3 regions of the Pseudomonas sp. FP2309 genome follow, and region 2 is predicted to be linked to each of the others. Evidence: riboswitches for the same ligand, from Rfam matches in the RefSeq annotation. Region 2 holds a riboswitch; each other region holds the start of a gene.
What was found. Region 2 has a riboswitch for cobalamin ahead of cobO (cob(I)yrinic acid a,c-diamide adenosyltransferase). Riboswitches for the same ligand answer to the same signal wherever they lie in the genome.

Region 1 (4,317 bases), 310 kb from region 2:
ACTCATCCCCGCGAAGGCGTCGTCCGGTGTTGGTCTCGCGCTCACCTTTGGCAATCACCAGCACAAACAACCGGACCGGGCATTCGAATGAGCGCAACCGCTCAACATCAGCCCTCACTGACCAATTGCCCTCCAGGCACTTGGCTTGGGATATGTCGCCCAGACACTTGATTTCAGCAACCATGCTCGTTGAGCCACTGTCGTCCAGGGCATACAGGTCGGCTTTGCGCCGCTCGCCAATCGGCAAATCGGTCCAGAGGCTGATCTCATTCTTGAACCAGGCATACAAGCTGATTTCGGCCTGAATCCAGTGCTCGCGGCAACTGTTCAGTTGCAACACCTGTTCGAGTTTATCGCCCATTTCACGAAAGGCCCGCTCGAACAAAACAATCCATTGATCAGCATTCATGACTTACTCCCTGTGTATGACGTATCGAGGCTAGTGCTTGACTGGTGCATCCCAGCAATCCGGGTGGCGTGCGCAGACATCGTATTGGCGATCCATCAAGGCCATGCGGTTAATGTGGGCGTCCGTGGCCGCCCGGAACGACTGATTGCTGGTTGTGATATAGGCCGCGGTGCGGTCAGTCAGGCGTGCGTTTAACTGGCTGCGGGTGTGGGCATCCAGTGCCTGGGGCGCGGTGGCTATGGTTTGCAGTGTCACGTCGTTCAAACGACTCAACTCATCGCGGTAGGTGTTTACGTATTCGGCACGGGCCGCGTCATGCTGGTGGTTCAAGTCGTACTGCATGGCTTCCAGGTTCTGCTTGTAGAGCGCCCAATAGCCCGCGGGCAGCACGCCACCGTCTTGTTTACGCAATTTGGCAATGCGCGCGTCGTTATCCGGAGCCGGTTGGAGTACGGGCTTGCGCGCAGAAGTGACGACGGGGTCTTGATCAATGATCTGGTCGATCCAGCCCAGCCTTGAAGGGTTCGAGGGCAAAACCTGTCCTAACGGTTCAAGCGGCACTGGCGCAGCAGGTGGGGGTGACGACACTGACTGGGCGCAACCACCCAGCAGTAACAAGGTGCAAAGCCGGGTCAGGACAAGGACGTTGCGAAAAGACATAAGTTCTCCATGAACAAAGGCGAATCGAAAGGGCGCGGCAAATAATATCATTGAGCCATCACTGCGTGTCACCCCATCGCTCAAGCATTCGCAGGGCGGTACAGCGCATCAATCCAGCATCCGGCTAAGCAGCCGGTGCCCATCTGCCGTCACCTCGACCATCGCCGACAACATCACGCCGTCGGCACCGTCCGTGGAGAGCAGGCTCCAAAAGTCCGGTGGCTGATACCTCACACCAACGGTGCCCGCCTTGGCGATCACATACACGTTGAGCACTTGCCCGGGTTGCATCAACGGGCTGTCACCCTCGACCTTGTAACCGAGCACTTGCGGCTTTTGTATGCGCGCCTGCCCCATGGCATAGCCCGCAAACTCACGCACCGCGACGGCATGGCCCGCGTCCAGTTCCTGTTGTATCGCCGCCCCCACATTGGCCAGCCGCTGGCCGCCCTGAACGTGGGCGACTCCGTTGGCCAGCGCACGGCGCGCAGTCATCAGCAATTGGCGTTGCGCCGGGGTGGCATTGGGTGTGGCGAACGTCCAGACCTGGGCAACATGGGCCTGCGCCGATGCCGCGATCAACTCCACTTTTACCAGCGCCGCGTCCGGGAACGGCACATCGGTGGGCGGCGCGGCGCTCACCTGGTTATTCACCGACACCGCCACCGCTGCCGGGTAGCCGCGATAACCGAACATCATCGGCAGCCAGCCGTGCTGTGCGTACTGGTCGAGTAAAAATTCCTGGACCGCAGTGCCGGTGCCGCCCTTGCGGATCAGCGGCGCGACCTTGCGCAACAGGTCACTGGCGACGGGCGCCAGTTTGGCTTCCTCGGCAAGAATGGTTGCGTCATCCAACTGGGCGATGGCGCGGGCCCTGTCGCCGATCGCGTCGGTGTAGCGGGCGAGCGCAGGGTCAGCGGCGTGTGCGCTCATGCAAAACAACAGTGGCACTATTCTCAGACGTATTAACATGGCCTTCCTTGGGTTGGTTATGGACGGACCCAAATTGTACCTCCACCCAGCGCCCAAGATGGACTACCATACCGCGCCGGTTCCCCCACGGGACTAATAGGGAATTCGAAACGCCGCACGCGGCGCCAATCGAAACTGCCCCCGCAACTGTAGGTGCCGAGCCCGCTCCTCAACGCCACTGGACGCCGTCCGGGAAGGCTGGAGCGAGGCGACGACGCATCAGTCAGGAGACCTGCCGGCCCAGCAACATCACTCACCGGCGGGGTGTCCGGGAAGCACATCCTTGCCTGCCTTTATCACGACGCTCGAGGGTGTATTTCCGAATCGTACCTCCCCAGTTCCACGTACGGTTCAAACGGAGATCGCCCCATGCTGCCACGCGTTATTGCCCTGATCACTGGCCTGGCTTTCTGTGCCCTGGCCCAGGCGGCACCCACTGCTTACCCGCTGACGGTAGAAAACTGCGGCAGCACCCTGACCTTCGGGCAGGCCCCCGCGCGCAGCGTGACCATCGGCCAGGCCGCTACCGAAATGCTCTACGCCCTGGGCGTGGGTAATACCGTGGTTGGCACCTCTCTGTGGTTCAACAGCGTGCTGCCGCAGTTCAAGGCGCAGAACGATGGCATCGAGCGCCTGGCCAACAACGAGCCGAGCTTTGAAGCGGTGATCGCCAAGCGCCCGCAATTGGTGGCTGCCGAACTGGAATGGGTGGTGGGCCCGCAAGGCGTGGTGGGTACGCGCGAGCAATTCCACGAGCTGAAGATCCCCACCTACCTGCTGCCCTCCGACTGCGAAAACAAAGACAACCTGGTGGGCGCCGACGGCACGCGACTGGAGCCGTTTCGCATCGACACGCTCTACAAAAGCATCAGCCAACTGGCGCAGATTTTCGACGTACAGGATCGCGGCCAGCAGTTGAACGACGGGCTTAAGGCGCGCCTGGCCCACTCGGTGGCCACTGTGCAGAGCAAAGGCCTCAAGCACGCCAGTGCATTGGTATGGTTCTCCAGCGCCGAGATGGCCAGCGACCCGTACGTGGCCGGTCACAAAGGTGTCCCCGAGTTCATGCTCGAGACCCTCGGCCTGCATAACGTGGTGCAGTCCGATGAAGAATGGCCCGCCGTCGGCTGGGAAACCATCGCCAGGGCCAACCCGACCTTCCTGGTGATCGCCCGCATGGACCGGCGCCGCTACCCCGCCGACGATCATGAAAAGAAACTGGCCTTCCTGCGCAGCGACCCGGTCACGCGCAACATGGACGCGGTCAAACACAATCGCATCATCATCCTCGACGCCCTGGCGCTGCAGGCCAGCATCCGCACGTTCGACGGCCTTGAACAACTGGCGGGCGCCATCGACGGCTACGACCTGCCCCAATGACCCGCACGCTAATAGCCCTGGTCCTGCTGCTGGCCGCCGTACTCGCCGGCGTGGCCATCGGTGAAACCGCCATCGAACCGCAGGTGGTGCTCCAGGTGCTCGCCAATAAACTGTGGAACGCCGGCTACGCACTCGACCCGATTGACGAAGGCGTGGTGTGGAACTATCGCCTGACCCGCGCGCTGGTCGCCGCTGCCTGCGGGGCGGGGTTGGCCACCTGCGGGGTGATTTTGCAGTCGTTGCTGCGTAACCCGTTGGCCGACCCGTACCTGCTGGGCATCAGCGCCGGCGCTTCGACCGGCGCGGTGCTGGTGGCGTTGATGGGCGTAGGCGGCGGGCTGATCTCGCTGTCGGCCGGCGCCTTTGTTGGCGCCATGGCAGCGTTTGCGCTGGTGATTCTGCTGGCGCGGGCCAGCGGTTCCGTGAGCGGCACCGGGCAGATCATCCTGGCGGGCATCGCCGGCTCGCAGTTGTTCAATGCACTTACCGCGTTCCTCATCACCAAATCCGCCAGTTCCGAACAAGCGCGCGGCATCATGTTCTGGCTGCTGGGCAACCTCAGTGGTGTGCGCTGGCCGTCGGTGTGGCTGGCGGTGCCGGTGGCGGTCGCAGGGTTGGCGGTGTGCCTGTGGCACCGGCGCGCGCTGGATGCGTTCACGTTCGGCAGCGACTCGGCGGCGTCCCTGGGCATCCCGGTGCGCCGCGTGCAATTTGTGCTGGTGGGCTGCGCCGCGCTGGTCACCGCGGTGATGGTGTCGATTGTCGGCTCCATCGGTTTTGTCGGCCTGGTGATCCCCCACGCCGTGCGCCTGCTGCTGGGCACCGGGCATTCGCGCTTGCTGCCGGCCAGCGCCTTGGGTGGCGCGCTGTTTCTGATCGCGGCGGATGTGCTGTCG
Region 2 (4,317 bases):
ATGAGGGTTGCGGCGCAAAGAGCGCCGCCACTGCCGCTGGGTTGGACGGGAAGTAAAAGTGCACGTAGGACGCGGTCATCCGCCCTTGTCGGTAAACGGCCTCCGCCCCGCGCCCACCATTGGGGCTCAGCCCTCGGGCAATCGGCTGCCACTCGGTGTTGGTCAGGGAATGATGATAGGTATGGCCGCGCAGCACGCCTTCGGGCAACTCGACACTTTGCAGGGCCAGGGCCGCGAGTTTCTTTTGCATCACCGCATCGCCCTGGAGCAGGCCGAGCAGTTCAGCGCGGTGGCCATCGACATCGGTGAGCGAGTCCAGCAGGTAAAGCATGCCGCCACACTCCGCGAGCAACGGTTTGCCGGCGGCGTGATGGGCACGGATGGCCGCGAGCATCGGGGTGTTTTCCGACAGCGCCTGGTGGTGCAGTTCCGGGTAACCGCCGGGTAAATACAGGCTGTCGGCGGCGGGCAGCTCACGATCATGGATCGGCGAGAAAAAGCTCAGTTCGGCGCCCATCGCGCGCAACAGGTCAAGGCTGGCTCCGTAGGTGAAGGCAAAGGCCTCATCGCGGGCCACGGCGATGCGTACGCCTGCCAGCAAAGGCTCGGCCTCGATCACCTGCGGCGCGGCGAAGGTCACCGGTGGTGGCAACGCCACTTCGCAACTGCTGCCCAGGGCTTGGGCGGCGGCGTCCAGGCGCACATCAAGGTCATTCAATTCGCTGGCCTGCACCAGGCCCAGGTGACGGCTGGGCAACTCGATACCGGTCTCCCGGGACAATGCGCCATACCAGCGCAGGCCCTCGGTGAGACTGCCTTCGAGCAACTGTGCATGGCGCAGGGTGCCGACGCGGTTGGCCAGGACGCCGGCAAACGGCAAGTCCGGCTGGTAGCGCGCCAGGCCTAACGCCAGCGCGCCGAAGGTCTGGGCCATGGCGGTGCCGTCGATCACGCCGAGCACCGGCACACCGAAGTGCCGCGCCAAGTCAGCGCTGGACGGGGTGCCGTCGAACAGGCCCATCACGCCTTCGATCAGGATCAGATCGGCCTCTCCCGCCGCTTCCCACAGCAGACGGCGACTTTCCTGCTCGCCCACCATCCACATGTCCAATTGATACACCGGCGCACCGCTGGCGCGCTCGTGGATCATCGGGTCCAGAAAGTCCGGGCCGCATTTGAACACGCGCACCTTGCGCCCCAGGTTGCGGTGCAAACGGGCCAATGCAGCGGTGACGGTGGTTTTGCCCTGGCCGGACGCCGGTGCGGCGATCAATACGGCTGGGCAATGACGGGGCTGATTCAAAGTTCGACGCCCTTCTGTGCCTTGATACCGGCCTGGAACGCGTGCTTGAGCATGCCCATTTCGGTGACGGTGTCGCCCATTTCGATCAGCTCGGGCTTGGCGCCGCGACCGGTCACCACCACATGCTGCATCGGCGGGCGGGCTTGCAGGTCACTGAGCACCTGGTCAAGGTCGAGGTAGCCGTGCTTGAGGGCGATGTTCAACTCGTCCAGCACCACCAGGCCGATGGCCGGGTCTTGCAGCAATTGGCGCGACACGGCCCAGGCAGCCTCGGCGGCGGCGATATCGCGTTGGCGGTCTTGGGTTTCCCAGGTGAAACCTTCGCCCATCACATGAAAGCGTACTTGCTCGGGGAAACGTCGGAAAAACAGCTCCTCGCCGGTGCTGTTGCGCCCCTTGATGAACTGCACCACGCCGCACTGCATGCCATGCCCAATGGCCCGGGCAAGCATGCCGAACGCCGAACTGCTCTTGCCTTTGCCGTTGCCGGTGAGCACCAGCAGCAAGCCGCATTCGTTGGGGGAGTTGGCGATGCGCTCGTCGATCACGGCTTTTTTGCGCAGCATGCGCGCCAGGTGGCGTTCGTCGCGGTCGGGGGTATCGGTCATGGCAGCTCTCCGTTGGGGCTGAACAAAAACGGCGGGCAGGAAAAAACACAAACAGACAGCCAAGCATCGCCCACCGTGATGCTGTTGAATGAGTCAGGCCGGTCTCCGGGCTCATGAGTGGCGTCCTGTAGAGAACGGACCGACGCTGCGCCTTCCCATATCGCACGCGATACAGTGGCAAAAGGCAGCGATTTGACTCATTTACCGTTGCGGGGGCAGCGCCGGAATTGCGGCGGCACTGTGTACAAGTGCGCTCACTCACCGGCTTCCCTGTTTCACCCTGTCGACCCATCGGTCACAGAGCACCTGAAACAAGCGGCGAAGGTTAGTGGGTTGGGGGTGGAGCGTCAATGAAAGCTGGACGAGTACTTGAACCATCGCACCGCAGCGCTCCTCTACCCTTACAGGTATCAAGGAGAACACCATGCATAAAACCAGACTCGCCCTGCTGATCATGCTCGCCGGCACCCTCGTGGCTTGCGGCGAAAGCTCCACCCTGCAAGTCTCAGACGGCACCGGCCCGTCGCCCAGGCTGCCGGAGCCGAACAAGACACTGATCCCGACCGTCAACATCGCGCCAGCCATCGGCTGGCCGGAGGGCGCCAAGCCAACCGCGGCGGCTGGCACCCAGGTGGCCGCATTCGCCGAGGGCCTGGACCACCCGCGCTGGCTGTATGTGCTGCCCAATGGCGATGTGCTGGTAGCGGAAACCAATGCTCCGCCCAAGCCGGATGACGCTAAGGGCCTGCGCGGCTGGGTCATGGAAAAGGTCATGGGCCGTGCCGGCGCGGGGGTGCCGAGCGCGAACCGCATCACGCTGCTGCGCGACGCCGATCACGATGGCGTCGCCGAAACCCGCACGGTGTTCCTGGAAAACCTCAACTCGCCGTTCGGCATGACCCTGGTCGGCAACGATCTGTACGTGGCCGACTCGGACAAACTGCTGCGCTTCCCGTATCAGCCGGGCGAAACCGAAATCAAGGCTCAGGGCGCCAAGGTGGTCGACTTGCCCGGCGGCCCACTGAATCACCACTGGACAAAAAACGTGGTGGCCAGCAAGGACGGCAGCAAGCTGTACGTGAGCGTCGGCTCCAACAGCAACGTCGGCGAGAACGGCCTGGAGGCGGAACAGGGGCGTGCCGCGATCTGGGAAGTCGACCGCGCCAGCGGCCAGCACCGGATTTTCGCCTCCGGCCTGCGCAACCCCAACGGCATGGCCTGGGAACCGCAGAGCGGCAAACTGTGGACGGCGGTGAATGAACGCGACGAGATCGGCAGCGACCTGGTGCCCGACTACATTACCTCGGTCAAAGACGGCGGCTTCTACGGCTGGCCGTTCAGTTATTACGGCCAACACGTGGATGTGCGCGTCACGCCGCAGGACCCCGTCCTGGTGGCAAAGGCAATTGCGCCGGACTACGCAGTGGGCCCGCATACCGCTTCGTTGGGGCTGACTTTTGCCGAGGGCAGCAAGCTGCCGGCTGCGTTCAGCAACGGCGCGTTTATCGGCCAGCATGGCTCGTGGAATCGCAAACCGCACAGTGGCTATAAGGTGATCTTCGTGCCGTTTGAGAATGGCAAACCGAAAGGGCAGCCGGTGGATGTGCTTACCGGATTCCTCGACAAGGATGAGAAAGCCATGGGCCGGCCGGTAGGCGTGGTGATCGACAAGCAGGGGGATTTGCTGGTGGCGGATGATGTGGGGAATAAAGTGTGGCGGGTGTCGGCGGCTAAATGAGCCACTGCAGGAGGGGCGCACCCCCTCCTGCAGCGTTGCGTTAAGGGTTGCGTGCCAGATTGCCCGGCAGCACCCTTTTGGCGCTCAGGTAGGCATTCTGCCAATAGGCTTTGGACAAGGTGTCCAACTTCACCGTACCGCCGGTTTGCGGCGCGTGGACGAAACGGCCTTCGCCCACGTAGATCCCGGCATGGCTGACCTGCGAGCCACCGCCAGTGGCGAAGAACAACAGGTCGCCGGTTTGCAGGTTCTGCTCACTCACGTCCTGGGCGCGCATTACGATCAGCTCGCGCGTGGTGCGCGGCAGGGAGATCCCGGCGGCATCGCGGTAGACAAAGCCGATCAGGCCACTGCAATCAAAACCGGAGTCAGGCGTATTGCCGCCCCAGCGATAAGGCGTGCCGACCAGGCCCAGCGCGCGAAAGAGTACGTCTTCGGCCACAGGCGAAAAATTCTGGGTGGAATAGTTGAACACCGGCTTGGGCTTGACCGCGACGGGTGCGGGCGGCGGTGTGCGGCTGGCGCAGGCGCTGAGGAGCGCGGCGCAAAGCATTAGAATCAGGCGGGCCGAGGTCGACATGTGCAGAACAATCCTGGTCTGGATGCGGCTTTCGCTGCCGAACGCTGAAAACCAGAACGCGCAAGCAAAGCTCGCGCGAACGGATTAC
Region 3 (4,317 bases), 1.5 Mb from region 2:
CTCGGCCCACGGGTATTCGCGCCCCAGATAACCACTGGCCAGGCAGCGGTAAAAATCCAGCGCGTTGGCCAGGCCGCCCTGGCGCAGGAAGCGCCAGAGACGGTCGCGTTGCTCGGCGTTGACCGTGCTCAGGCCGCTGAGCTCCGGGTCTGGACGGTCATCCCCCGGCACCAGGATCAGCGTGACGCCGCGCTCGGCCAGCTCGACCAAACGCTCGATGCCGTAGCGCCAGTAGCCAATGCCGCCGTGCAGGGAGATCAGGATGACTTTGGCGTGGCACAGTACTTCGTCGACGTACAGGTCGACCGAGGCATGGTTCTGCACCTGCATCGGGTTGGCCAGGCGCAGGCTGGGATAATCCTCAGGCAACTGCTGCGCCGCTTCGGCCAGCAGCGCCAGGCTGGAATCGCCGCTGCACAGGATCACCAGCTCGGCGGGGGTTTGGCCAAGGTCGGCAATATTGTCGTCCGCGACGAAACCGCCGGGCTGGGTCCTGAGCAGGTGCATGGTTTAAACGCTGAGCGCGGCGCGCAACTGCGCTTCAAGGCTGGCGGCGTCGAGCGCCTGGCCGATCAGCACCAGGCGTGTGACGCGCGCTTCGTCGGCGCCCCAGGCACGGTCGAAGTGCTTGTCGAAACGCGTGCCCACGCCCTGGATCAGCAGGCGCATCGGTTTGTTCGGGATCGCGGCAAACCCTTTGATGCGCAGGATGCCGTGCTGCACCACCAACTGGTTCAGGGCGTTGAGCAGCAGCGCTTCGTCGGCCTGGGGCAGGTCAATGGAGATGGAGTCGAACGCATCGTGGTCGTGATCGTCTTCACCGTCGTGGTGATGATCGTGATGGCTGTGGCGACCGTCGATGTGCTCTTCGGAGCCGGCACCCAGGCCGATCAACACGTCCAGCGGCAGGCGACCGCTGCTGGCTTCGATGACTTTTACTGCCGGCGGCAGCTCTTCGGCGACTTCCAGGCGCACACGGGCCAGGTCTTCGGGGCCGATCAGGTCGGCCTTGTTGAGGATCACCAGGTCGGCACTGGCCAGTTGGTCGGCGAACAGCTCGTGCAGCGGCGATTCATGATCCAGGTTCGGGTCCAGTTTGCGCTGGGCGTCGACTTGATCAGGGAACGCGGCGAAGGTGCCGGCGGCCACGGCCGGGCTGTCGACCACGGTGATCACCGCATCAACCGTGCAGGCGCTGCGGATTTCCGGCCACTGGAAGGCTTGCACCAGGGGTTTTGGCAGCGCCAGGCCCGAAGTTTCGATAAGAATATGGTCGAGGTCGCCGCGACGGGCGACCAGCTCACGCATCACCGGGAAGAACTCTTCCTGCACGGTGCAGCACAGGCAGCCGTTGGCCAACTCGTAGACGCGGCCATTGGCTTCTTCTTCGGTGCAACCGATGGAGCACTGCTTGAGGATGTCGCCGTCGATACCCAACTCGCCGAATTCGTTGACGATCACGGCGATGCGACGGCCCTGGGCATTGTCGAGCATGTGGCGCAGCAACGTGGTTTTGCCCGAACCGAGAAAGCCGGTGACGATGGTGACGGGAAGTTTGGCCAGTGTTTTCATCGGATGCCCTTTGGGGCGGGCATACGGGACGATAGGCCCTGCGGCGCGGCGCAGAAGCGGATTTCGTCACCGGATCACCCCGCCCGGTTGAAGTAGAAAATCGGTTACGAGGCAGGTCTCCTGGCTTCGGGCTTGCGGGTCACATGACCGGCGCCGACTGCGCCTTCCCGCCGGTTCAGGCAGTGGCGTGGCAGTCGGAAAACCCTTCACAGTTGCGGGGGCAGCCGCGGCTTGAACCGCGTTCCCTTCTTAGCTTCGGCCTGGGCCGAAGAACCTCGAAGGTGCAAGGCTACAGGGGCTCGGCCCATTTGACTACCGCCGTTCTGCATGCTTTCCTACACGCCTTGTTTCGGGTGCCCTTCACAGGGTGAAACGGGAAACCGGTGCGTCATACACCTATGACCAGTCCGGTGCTGCCCCCGCAACGGTAAGCGAGCGAAGCGTCAAATCCACTGTGCATCAGCATGGGAAGGAGACGCTTGATCAGGCCCCACTCCTTCTCAGGAGCGCCCCTCGCAAGCCCGGAGACCGGCCCGAAAAATTCAGATAACAAACCCGCGGTGGGCGGGCGCTGTTCAGAACCCTGCGTGCCTGGCTCGCGGGGTTTTCATGCGCTCGTTTCACCCTGACACCTGATAGGGACGCGCCATGTCGATCATCAGCAGCACCTCGCACACCGCCAGCCAGACCACCACGCTCAGTCAACGCCTGACCGCCGCCATCGGCGCGTCGATCCTCGGCGCGTGCCTGGTGTATTTCGCCGGTTTCTCGCATATCGAGGCGGTGCACAACGCCGCCCACGATACCCGCCACAGCGCCGCGTTCCCGTGCCATTGAGAGCTGACGACATGATCAAGCGTATTGCGCAAACCGCAGGGTTCAGCGGCCTGCTGGCCGCCCTGCTGCTGACCCTGCTGCAAAGCTTCTGGGTCGCCCCGCTGATTCTGCAGGCGGAAACCTTTGAACACGCCCCGGCAGCCGCCGAAGTGGCGCATGATCACGGCGCAGGGGCTGCGGCCCACAGCCACGACGCCGAAGCCTGGGAGCCGCAAGACGGCTGGCAGCGCGTGCTGTCCACCACCGGCGGCAATCTGGTGGTAGCGGTGGGTTTCGCGCTGATGCTGGCCGGTCTCTACACCTTGCGCACGCCAACCCGCACCGCTCAAGGCCTGCTGTGGGGCCTGGCCGGGTATGCGACCTTCGTGCTGGCGCCGACCCTGGGCCTGCCGCCTGAACTGCCGGGCACCGCCGCCGCCGACCTGGCACTGCGCCAGAGTTGGTGGATCGGCACAGCCGCCTCGACCGCAGCCGGCATTGCGCTGATCGTGTTCGGCCGCAATTGGCTGCTCAAAGTGCTCGGCGCGGCCATTCTCGCCGTGCCCCATGTGATTGGAGCGCCGCAACCGGAAGTGCATTCGATGCTGGCCCCAGAGGCTCTCGAAGCCCAATTCAAGATCGCGTCGCAGTTGACCAACGTGGTGTTCTGGCTCGCCCTGGGCCTGATCAGTGCCTGGCTGTTCCGCCGCAACCGCAACGACCAATACTCGGCATGACCTATGTGGTCGGCCTGGGTTGCCAGCGGGGTTGTGACGTGCACACCCTGCTGGCACTGTTTGACAGCGCCCTCGCCGAGGGCGGGATCGAGCGCCACTGCATCAGCGCGCTGGCCAGCATCGATCGCAAACAGGATGAGCCAGGGCTGCTGGCATTGGCTCAACGGCTGGGCCTGCCCTTGCACTGCTTCAGCGCCGAGCAATTGGCTGCTTATGAGGGCCGGCTTAGCCACAAGTCTGCCGTCGCGTTCGCCCATACCGGCTGTTACGGGATCGCCGAAAGCGCCGCTCTGGCCTTGGCCGAACAGCGCGGCGGCGCCCCTGCCCGACTGCTGATTACCCGCAAAAAAACCACGCAGGTCACCTTCGCGCTGGCCTGCGCCGATTAGAATCCCCAGAATCGCGCTTTCCGATCATGAGCAACATTCATGCTCGCCCGCTTTTTCACAGGAATTGTCCATGACCGTCTACTTCATCGGTGCCGGCCCCGGCGACCCGGAATTGATCACCGTCAAAGGCCAGCGCCTGATCCGCAGTTGCCCGGTGATCATTTATGCCGGCTCATTGGTGCCCGCCGCCGTCCTGGAGGGGCACCAGGCGCAGCAGGTGGTCAACAGTGCCGAACTGCACCTGGCGCAGATCATCGACCTGATCAAAGCCGCCCATGCCAACGGCCAGGACGTGGCGCGCGTGCATTCCGGCGACCCCAGCCTGTATGGCGCGATCGGCGAGCAGATCCGCCATTTGCGCGAGCTGGGCATCCCGTTCCAGATCATCCCCGGCGTCACCGCAGTGGCCGCCTGCGCGGCGTTGCTTGAGGCCGAACTGACCCTGCCGGACATCGCCCAAAGCGTGATATTGACCCGCTACGCCGACAAAACCAGCATGCCCGCCGGCGAGGACTTCGCCAGCCTGGCCCGTCACGGCACGACCATGGCGATTCATTTGGGGGTCAACCATCTGCAGAAGATCGTCGCCGAGTTGCTGCCGCACTATGGCGCCGATTGCCCGATCGCCGTGGTGCATCGGGCTACCTGGCCGGATCAGGACCTGGCGATGGGGACACTCGCTGATATCGCCGAGAAAGTGGCGGCCAAGGGGTTTCGGCGCACGGCGTTGATTGTGGTGGGTCGGGTGCTGTCAGGTGACGGTTTCAGTGAGTCGTCGCTGTATCGCGCCGGGCACGCGCACC

Region 1: linked by a shared signal. The riboswitch ahead of PSH59_RS16985 (ABC transporter substrate-binding protein) and the one ahead of cobO (cob(I)yrinic acid a,c-diamide adenosyltransferase) in region 2 are both predicted to bind cobalamin.
Region 3: linked by a shared signal. The riboswitch ahead of PSH59_RS11550 (CbtB-domain containing protein) and the one ahead of cobO (cob(I)yrinic acid a,c-diamide adenosyltransferase) in region 2 are both predicted to bind cobalamin.

The regions. Positions count from the first base shown of each region.
Region 1 is NZ_CP117439.1:3,705,963-3,710,279, forward strand. It holds gene PSH59_RS16970 (hypothetical protein) at 1-409, opposite strand, end outside; gene PSH59_RS16975 (hypothetical protein) at 440-943, opposite strand; gene PSH59_RS16980 (M24 family metallopeptidase) at 1,178-2,002, opposite strand; cobalamin riboswitch at 2,102-2,296, shown strand; gene PSH59_RS16985 (ABC transporter substrate-binding protein) at 2,411-3,421, shown strand; gene PSH59_RS16990 (iron ABC transporter permease) at 3,418-4,317, shown strand, end outside.
Region 2 is NZ_CP117439.1:4,012,027-4,016,343, forward strand. It holds gene PSH59_RS18380 (cobyrinate a,c-diamide synthase) at 1-1,303, opposite strand, end outside; gene bluB (5,6-dimethylbenzimidazole synthase) at 1-2, opposite strand, end outside; gene cobO (cob(I)yrinic acid a,c-diamide adenosyltransferase) at 1,300-1,911, opposite strand; cobalamin riboswitch at 1,990-2,236, opposite strand; gene PSH59_RS18390 (sorbosone dehydrogenase family protein) at 2,336-3,649, shown strand; gene PSH59_RS18395 (C40 family peptidase) at 3,690-4,229, opposite strand.
Region 3 is NZ_CP117439.1:2,522,166-2,526,482, reverse strand. It holds gene cobN (cobaltochelatase subunit CobN) at 1-507, opposite strand, end outside; gene cobW (cobalamin biosynthesis protein CobW) at 511-1,572, opposite strand; cobalamin riboswitch at 1,665-1,865, opposite strand; cobalamin riboswitch at 1,907-2,124, shown strand; gene PSH59_RS11550 (CbtB-domain containing protein) at 2,221-2,409, shown strand; gene PSH59_RS11545 (CbtA family protein) at 2,421-3,125, shown strand; gene PSH59_RS11540 (cobalamin biosynthesis protein) at 3,122-3,514, shown strand; gene cobM (precorrin-4 C(11)-methyltransferase) at 3,585-4,317, shown strand, end outside.